One region of the Actinoplanes sp. NPDC049668 genome, then DNA from elsewhere that is predicted to be linked to it. Evidence: riboswitches for the same ligand, from Rfam matches in the RefSeq annotation. Region 1 holds a riboswitch; the other holds the start of a gene.
What was found. Region 1 has a riboswitch for cyclic di-GMP ahead of ACIBSW_RS34130 (UDP-glucose/GDP-mannose dehydrogenase family protein). Riboswitches for the same ligand answer to the same signal wherever they lie in the genome.

Region 1 (4,402 bases):
GCTGGGTGGCCACGGCGGAGCCCTGCTCCTCGCGGATCAGGTGCAGTCCGCAGTCGACGGCGGCGGAGGTGCCCGCGCTGGTGATGAGGTTGCCGTCGGCGACGTAGAGCACGTTCGGGTCGACCTTCGCGGCCGGGAACCGGGCCGCGAGGGCGTCGGTGTGCCGCCAGTGCGTAGTGCAGCGGCGGTCGTCGAGCAGGCCGGCCGCGCCGAGCGCGAACGCGCCGGTGCAGACGCTCATCACCCACGCGCCCCGGGCATGCGCGCGGCGCAGCACGTCGAGGACGGCCGCGGGCGGCTCCAGCTCGGCGTTGCTCGGCACGACCGCGACCAGGTCGGCCGCCTCGGCCGGCGCCAGGTCGTGGCTGGGGGAGATCGAGAAGCCCGCATGGGTACGCACGGCGGCGCCGTCCGCGCTGCACACGGCGAACTCGTACGCCGGCAGCCCCTCCGCGGTGCGGTCGTAGCCGAACAGCTCGCAGAGCACGCCGAGCTCGAACACGGCGACCTCTGGCATGACGATGACGGCGACGCTGTTCAGCATGTCCGCCAGCCTACGACGAACTGGCAGGATTTTGAAGATGTATGGCATCTCTGCCACTGTCCGCGGCCGCCCGGCCGGTTCATGCTTGGTATCAGCAACCCGGTGCGCACCGGCCAGAACCCGCCGGATCAAGGGTGTGAATCGTCATGGGAATCGCCGTACTGCTGTTCTTCGTCGCCATCGCCATCGCCTCGGGCCTCGGCCTGACCGCCGACAGCCGCGACAGCGCCGACTGGAAGCCGACCGTCGACGGCCTGCGCGGCCGGTGCTGATGTCGGCCGCGACGCACCGGCCCCGCCAGCGGTAGACGCGGGCGGGGCCAGTGCGCTGTAACGCCTACTTCTTCTACTTCTTCGCGGGAGCCTCCTGCTCCTCGGCGCCCGCCTGCTCCTCGACACCGGCCTCTTCCTCGGCACCCGCCTCTTCCTCGGCACCGGCCTCCTCGCCGGCGCCGGCCTCTTCACCGGCGCCCGCGTCGCCCGCGGCCTCGGCGGCGGCGGCCTTCTTGCCGGCCAGGTCGAGGCAGGCGACCAGCAGCGCCGCCCGGGCGTCGGTCACCGCGGCGTCCAGGTCCTCCTGAGCGGCGGCGTCCTCCGCCTCCTCGGCGGCACCCGCCTCCTCGGCGGCGCCCTTCTCCTTCGCGGCGCCCTTCTCCTTGCCCATGGCCCTGGCCCACTTCTTGGCCGCGGCCTTCTTGGCCCGCTTGGACATGTGCGCCGCGGCGGCGGCCGCTTCCTCCTCCTCGGCGGCGGCGTCCTCGGCGGCACCCTCGTCCTCGGCGGCGCCGGCCGCCTCCTCGGCGGCCGCGGCCTGGTCGATCGCGAACTGGTCGCACGATTCCTCGAGGGCCTGCGCCGATGCGGCGGCGGCCTCGGCGGCGCCTATCTCCTGTTCCGGCGCCAATGGTTCGCCGTCGCAGATAACCGCGCCGGCGTTGATTTCCAATTTCTCGCAACCGGCGATGTCGAAATTCTGACCGTCGACAACGACGATCTCCCCGGGTGCCGTCTGCTCGCCGGCCGACGCCAGCTGCAGGCCCGTGATACCGCCGACCACCAGCACACCAGCGATGACTGCGCCGCCGATCGCCTTGCGGTTGACCCCGGTGCTCCTGCCCCCGGTGCGTCGTCGCTGTCGCAGTCTCATCACCACTCCTAGTCGTCGGACGTCAATGCGTACGAAAGCAGGTACGCGACCGCCCGGCGTGGTGGTTCAGATCTGCGCCGAATTCATCCGGTTCAAAATTCCATGGACTTTCTCATGCCAAATTTTCGGCCGGTCGCGCGACCGGCGGCGGGCCGCCCATGCCGGCAATCCTGACTGGTCAGGTGAGGTGAGGCCGGTACCGGGATGGCAGTATCCCCCGGGCGGCTCGCACCGAGCCGTGGGCGAGGTGTTGATCCGCCGGGCGAGTTGGTCGCCCATGTCCGGCGGGGAGCCAGCGGCGAAACCGGCGTCCTTGGTACAGCCACTCCGCTGACTTCCGAGGATTTCGTCTGATGAGCACGACCCTGCGCCCCCGCCTCACGGTCATCGGCACCGGCTACCTCGGCGCCACCCACGCCATCTGCATGGCCGTGCTGGGCTTCGACGTGCTCGGTGTCGACGTCGACGCGGACAAGGTCGCCCGGCTCAACTCCGGCGAGGTGCCGTTCTTCGAGCCCGGCCTGCCCGAGCTGCTCACCAAGGCCCTCGAGACCGGCCGACTGCGCTTCACCACCTCGTTCCAGGAGGCCGGCGAGTTCGGCGACGTGCACTTCATCTGCGTCGGCACGCCGCAGCGCGGCGACTCCGGCGCCGCCGACCTGACCTACGTCGACGCGTCGGTCACCGCCCTGTCGCGGCACCTGCGCCGCCGCGCCCTCGTGGTCGGCAAGTCGACGGTGCCGGTCGGCACCGCCGCCCGCCTCGCCGGGCTGATCCGGGCCACCGCGCCCGCCGGCGACCAGGTCGAGCTGGCCTGGAACCCGGAGTTCCTGCGGGAGGGCTTCGCCGTCGACGACACCATGCGGCCCGACCGGCTGGTCTTCGGCGTCACCTCGGACTGGGCCGAGCAGCGGCTGCGGGCCGCGTTCGAGCCGGTGCTCGCGCTGGGCGTACCCGTCAAGGTCACCGACCTGCAGACCGCCGAGCTGGTCAAGGTCGCCGCGAACTCGTTCCTGGCCACCAAGATCTCCTACATCAACGCGATGGCCGAGGTCTGCGAGGCCACCGGCGCCGACGTGCGGGACCTGGCCGAGGCCCTGGCGTACGACGAGCGGATCGGTGGCAAGTTCCTGCGCCCCGGGCTCGGCTTCGGCGGCGGGTGCCTGCCCAAGGACATCCGGGCGTTCGCGCACCGGGCCGAGGAGCTGGGCGTCGGCCGGGCCGTCGGCTTCCTGCGCGAGATCGACGGCATCAACCGGCGCCGCCGCTCGCGGGCGGTGGACCTGGTGGTCGAGCTGTGCGGCGGCGACGTGGCCGGCAAGAAGGTCGCCGCGCTCGGCGCGTCGTTCAAGCCCGACTCCGACGACATCCGCGACGCGCCCGCGCTCGAGGTGGCGAGCACGCTCGCCGGCCTCGGCGCCCGCGTGCACGTCTTCGACCCGGCCGCGATGGAGAACGCCCGCCGGGCGCACCCCGAGCTCGCGTACGGCACCGGCGCGCTGGACGTGGCCCGCGACGCCGACGTGGTCGTGCTGCTGACCGAGTGGACCGAGTTCCGCGAGATCGCCCCCGAGGCGATGGCCCAGGTCGTCGGCGCCCGGCGGATCCTCGACGGGCGGCACGCCCTCGACCCGGACGCGTGGCGCGCGGCGGGCTGGGAGTACCGGGCCCTCGGCCGCCCCTGACCACTAGTCCGCGGGCGGGCGCCGGGCGGCCAGGGCCGCCACCACCGCGACGGCGAACGCCTCGGTGTCCCGCGGCGGGTGGCCGCGGCCGGCCGCCGCGCCGACGGCGGACGCCCAGGCCCGGCGCAGCTGCTCCGCCTCGAACGCGGGCACCGGCGCGTCCGGCACGTTCGCGAGCTCGCCGATCCGCGACCGCCGGCGGGTCAGCATCATCCTCAGCCGGCCCCGGCCCGGCTCCCCGGCGGGCTGCTGTGCGACCACCGTCTCGGCCACGAAGCCGAGCACGAAGGCCGACCACGCGCGGACCTGGTCGGCCGGGACGCCGGCCCGGCGCCCGTCGAGGGTCCAGGGATCGATCCGGTACGCCTCCAGCACCGACTCCAGGAACGGCAGCTCGGCGGGGGCCAGCGCGGCCAGCACGTCCCGGACGACATCCGCACCGGTACGCACAGCCACACCCCTCCGCTCGCCGCCCGCGCTCGACCCTAGACACGCGCGAGTGCGATCAGCCACGCCGTCACACGAACGGATGAGGCCCCCGGCCTCACATTCGCGCCGGCGCCGCGGTGAGGTTCCCGTCGCCGCGCGGACCCGGTACCGGCACGCGGACGTGACGGTGCCGCGGTGCAGTGCTGATGTGACACTGACAGCGATGCGATCCGTCGACAGCCCCGTACCGTGGCGCACCGCCCTGAAGGTCGCCGGTGCGGCCGCCACCGCCCTCCCGCCGGAGCGGGTGCCGCTCGGCGCGGCCGCCGGCCGGGTGCTCGCGGCGCCGGTGCACGCCGGCGCCGACCTGCCGGGCACCGACACCGCCGCCATGGACGGGTACGCCGTGTCCGGCGCCGGGCCGTGGCGGGTCGTCGGCCGGGTCCTGGCCGGCGGGCAACCCTGGGCCGGGGTGCTGCGCCCGGGTCAGGCGGTCGAGATCATGACCGGCGCCGTGGTGCCGCCCGGCGCGGTCGCGGTGCTGCCGTACGAGACGGCCGACCTGACCGGCGCGACGGGCTGGACCAAGGCGCACATC
Region 2 (4,402 bases), on a different contig from region 1:
CCGGCGAAGCCGACGTTCAGGTACGTGTTGGTTGCCGAGATGCCACGCACCGTGCCGGTGACCTGGACGGTCTCGCCCTCCTCGACAGTGACGCTGTTGATCTCCAGATCAGGCGCCTTGTCGTCGTTCACGAGAGTGAGCTTCATCGTCTTAGAGGTCGGTGCGGTGATGAAGTCGTTCGAATGCGTAACCGGGTCGGCTGCCGCCTGGAAGTAGGCAGTCTCGTCCCCCTCGTAGATGTCATCACCGAAGACCAGCAGCACGCCGTAGCCGGTGGTCGTCTCCGGCTGAACCGTGATCTTGTTGGTCACCAGCGAGTAGTCACCAGAGCCCACCAAGGCACCCACGGTGCCAGACGCGGTGCCGGAATTCGCGCCGGTGACATCGGTGATGTTGAACACCAGGGTCTGATCGCTTCCCCCCGACAACGTCAGCGGAAGCAGGACCGCGGCCGTCTCATCGCCTTCGTCCCTCGTCATGTCGGCGAAGGTAAAGGTTGGCTTGGCGTCGTCATCCGTGATCGCGATCGTGGTGATCCCGGAGCCGATCGTCGCCGAGCCGTCCACATTCAACAGCATGATGTTGAACAACTCAGTATCGGTGTCCGGCGAAGCGATGCTCCCGCCCTCGTCGATCGTGTCACCGACGATGTCCACCGTGAACGTCTGAGTGGTCGTGCCCGCCGGGAATACGAGCCTGCCACTCTTCGTGATGTAGTCCTTGACCGGCTGGGCATCGCCCACCGCGGTGCCAAGCGAGGCAGTCTCCCAGTCCACCGTGACAACTCGCCCGGCGGCTGCGCTCAGGGTCGCGGTGAAGGTCTTGCTTGTGATGCCGGAGTTGCCTTCGGTCACGGCCGTCGGGGTGATGGCCACGGTTGGCGGCGACTCGCCGCCCGTGATCGTTAGGATCTGCTTCACCGGCGAGCCGAGTGTGGCGTTGGTCGGATTGACCAACTCGATCGCGATATCCTCAGGCAGCTCGTTAATGGCGTCGACTGGGGCCGAGATAGTGATGGCGTCGGCCACGGTCCCGGTTTTCGCGGGAATCGTGATCGTCCGCGAGGCCGGGTACGTGAAGTCGGTGCCGGGCGTCGCGGCGCCGTGACCGGCCACCGCTGGCGCCGCCACGGCGTTCCACTCCACCGTGATCGCCTTCTCCGAAGGCGGCGTAATCGTGATGGGGAGGTTCAGCGGAGTGCCCTCAACCACGGTGCCACCACCACCCAGAGTCAGCACCGGCGTCGCCTGGACGTCGCTGATGCTCACCGTCGTGCTGGCCGTCGTGGGGAAGACATTAGTGGCCACGGTGTTGACCGTGAATGTCTCCAGGTCGTTCGCGTCCTTGACACCGTCATTGGTGATCGGGATGGGGTGAGTAGCGGTGAGCTGGCCGGCCGGAATGGTGAACTGTTCGTTGACCTGCGCGGTGTAGTCACCCAGCGGAGCAACGCCCGCGATCGCCGTTCCGTTGACGGTGTTGAGAGTCACCACGGTGGGCATACCGGACAAGGCGCTGAGCTTCGCCGTAATGGTGGCCGTCGCCCCGGCGCCCTCGACGACGGGATTGGGTGCAGCGCTCAGCGTGTACGACGGCAACGGGTCGTTGTCGAGAATGGTGCCGACTGCCGTGAGCGTGTCCAACGCGTCGGCGGGGTTCGTCGCGGTCAGCTTGAATGTCTCGTTGAGCTCGGCGAGGGCATCGTCCGTGGTCGGGACGGAAACCGTCTGGTCAGGGGCGCCGGTGGCGGCGAACGTAACGGACGCGGGGCTCGGTGAGCCGAAGTCCGTAAGGGCAGCCGGATTGGTCGTCCCCGGCGCAACGGTGATGTTGTACGTCGCCGCTCCGGTACCTGTGTAGTGCAGGGTAAAGACGACCGGCGATCCCTCGACAGCCTGCGCGTCAGCGATCGTGAGCTCCGGAGGGGCGGCGGACGCCGGCGACGCGATCAAGACGGCCGGCGCAAAGGCGATGACGCCAGCGACCGCGGCTGAGAGAGCCGTTCGTAGCGGCTTGAGGCCACGCAGCGAGAACGGATCCGAGCCGCTCCTGGCTGCATGGGCTGGTTGATAGCGCATGTGTGTTTCTGTCTCCTTCGGCGGCTGGGCCGCCTCCCATCCGGGAGGTCCCTGGCTTTGCGTCCCCGCCTTTCGGCGGGTTTGCCTTTTCGGTGCCGCACGCGACGGCTGGTCGTGCACCGGACTTTTCGGCCGGTCGGCGCGGGCACCCATCGCGGGGACAAAGCTCGCATTGGGGAGCTGCGCCGTCCGTACTGTAACCAGCGAATTGCCGGACTGTTGGTGAATTGGACTTTTAGGCCGCTTAGCCCCGACCACGCGGTCTTGTGGTGATTTACTCTTAACACGATCACGGGGCGACAAGCGCCCAAACTGCGGAAATCGGTTCACGCGCGTAGGCGCCCATCAATCTTGACAGTGAGAAGTATCCGCTGGTAACTTCAGCGCATGGCCGGTTATCACCACGGGAATCTGCGCGACGCGATCCTCGCCGGCGCCGTCTCGGTGATTGCCCGCGACGGCGTCGGCGCGCTCAGCCTGCGTGCTCTCGCCGCCGAGATCGGCGTCAGTCATACCGCTTTCCGGCGCCATTTCGGCAGCCGCGAGGGTGTGCTCAATACGCTCGCCGTGCAAGGCAATCTCATGCTCGCCGAGCAGTTACGCAGCTCCGCGACGACAGGCGGATTTATTGAGGTCGGCGTCACTTATGTCCGATTCGCCCTCGCGAATCCCGGTCACTTCGCCGTGATGTTTCGCTCCGACCTGCTCGATAACGAGGACCCGGAGCTGATTTCCGCGCGTTCGGAGTCTTTTGCACCCCTGCGCGACGGCGTGCGCGCACTCGGCGCCGCCGACCCCATCGCGGCCGAGGTCGCCGCCTGGGGCGTCGTGCACGGCATCGCCACGCTCGCCCTCAACGGTTCCCTGGCGGGCGCCCTGAATCAGACCGTCGACGTCGAGGCTCTGGCCCGGCGGGCGCTGTCCCAGTTCAACCCCTTGAGGTAAGGACCCCCCGAGATGCTAGACAACGTCCACCAGATCATCGCCGGCGTCGTGCTGCTGTCGGTCGTCGGCATCGCCTACGGCGGCACGTTCCTGCTGAAGGTGGCCCGCGGCAGCGTGCCCGCCAACGAGCTCCAGCAGCGCTTCTTCCGGGCCGGCCACGCACACGCCGGCGTGCTGGTCATCCTCGGCCTGCTCGTCCTGCAGCTCACCCAGCTCAACGACGTCGCCCAGCTCTGGCAGGCGCTCTCACTGGGCGTGCTGGCCGCCGCGATCCTCATGCCCGGCGGCTTCTTCCTCTCCGTGGCCGGCCGCGACCCCCAGCGCCCCAACCGGTTCATCGCACTGCTCTGGACCGGCGCCGCCCTGCTCGTCACCGGCCTGGCCGCGGCGGGCATCGGCCTCGTCGCCGCCGGCACCAACTGAGGCACCGCCGGCACCGGCTGACGCCCGCCGGCGGATGAGCGGCAGCCAGGCGAGCAGCACGGCGAGCGCCAGCGCCGCGAGGAACGGCAGCCGCCACCACCGCGTGAGCCCCGGCGACGGCGGCGGCTGCGCGGCCGAGACCCACGGCCGCGCGGTCTTCGACCACGCCACGAAGGCGTCACCGATCGGCAGCACCCCGGCGGCATAGCGCTTGGACCACGGCGTCGACACGGGTACCCCTACCAACTCCCCGTAGTTCGCGAGCGCCCCGGCCAGCTGCAGGTCCCCCGCGACCGACGCCGCGCCGAGGGTCACCGCGGTCGCCGACAGGCTCACCCCGAGCGGCAGCGGCCCCGAGTCCACGTCGGCCGGGCCGTCGGTGCCCACCGGGTACTCCCGGACCGCCGGGCCCAGGCGCAGCGGCTGCACCACGAACAGGGACCGGAAGCGCAGGTACTGCGACCGCGCGAACGCCGGGTCGATGTCGACCAGGAAGCGCTGGATGATGCTCTGCGAGGTGCCCCGGGCCACCGAGGTCGGCGCGCCGGTCGCCGGGTCGACGGTGTGCGGCAGCAGGCCCGTCGCCGGGTCGAGCCGCTGCCGGACGCCGGTCAGCCAGCGGTCGACCGTGCCGGCGTACCGGGGCGGCAACAGCTTGTCGTGCAGGCGCAGCGAGGCGATCGCGACCGTCGAGTCGACCGGCCAGGCCTGGCGGGGTAGGCCGCGAGGTACGGCGTCGGTGACGCGTCGAAGGCGGCCGCCAGGGCCGCCGACGCGGCCTCGAAGTCGCGCCGCAGCGCCGGATCCGGCCGCAGCGAGAGCACGCCGCCGCGCAGCCAGTTGGTCCAGCCCTGGTAGAAGACCCCGTACGGCGGTGTCAGCGAGGCACTGAAAGACGAACGGCCGGCGGGCGTCTCGAGGCGGGACAGGGCCCAGCGCGCCTCGGTCACCTGCCC

Region 2: linked by a shared signal. The riboswitch ahead of ACIBSW_RS28820 (Calx-beta domain-containing protein) and the one ahead of ACIBSW_RS34130 (UDP-glucose/GDP-mannose dehydrogenase family protein) in region 1 are both predicted to bind cyclic di-GMP.

The regions. Positions count from the first base shown of each region.
Region 1 covers NZ_JBITLR010000009.1:157,695-162,096, reverse strand. The annotation lists gene ACIBSW_RS34145 (helix-turn-helix domain-containing protein) at 1-544, opposite strand, end outside; gene ACIBSW_RS34140 (hypothetical protein) at 691-816, shown strand; gene ACIBSW_RS34135 (hypothetical protein) at 890-1,690, opposite strand; cyclic di-GMP riboswitch class II at 1,925-2,009, shown strand; gene ACIBSW_RS34130 (UDP-glucose/GDP-mannose dehydrogenase family protein) at 2,044-3,375, shown strand; gene ACIBSW_RS34125 (hypothetical protein) at 3,379-3,825, opposite strand; gene ACIBSW_RS34120 (molybdopterin molybdotransferase MoeA) at 4,028-4,402, shown strand, end outside.
Region 2 covers NZ_JBITLR010000007.1:137,242-141,643, reverse strand. The annotation lists gene ACIBSW_RS28820 (Calx-beta domain-containing protein) at 1-2,078, opposite strand, end outside; cyclic di-GMP riboswitch class I at 2,095-2,174, opposite strand; gene ACIBSW_RS28815 (TetR/AcrR family transcriptional regulator) at 2,466-3,023, shown strand; gene ACIBSW_RS28810 (hypothetical protein) at 3,270-4,097, opposite strand; gene ACIBSW_RS28805 (hypothetical protein) at 4,058-4,402, opposite strand, start outside.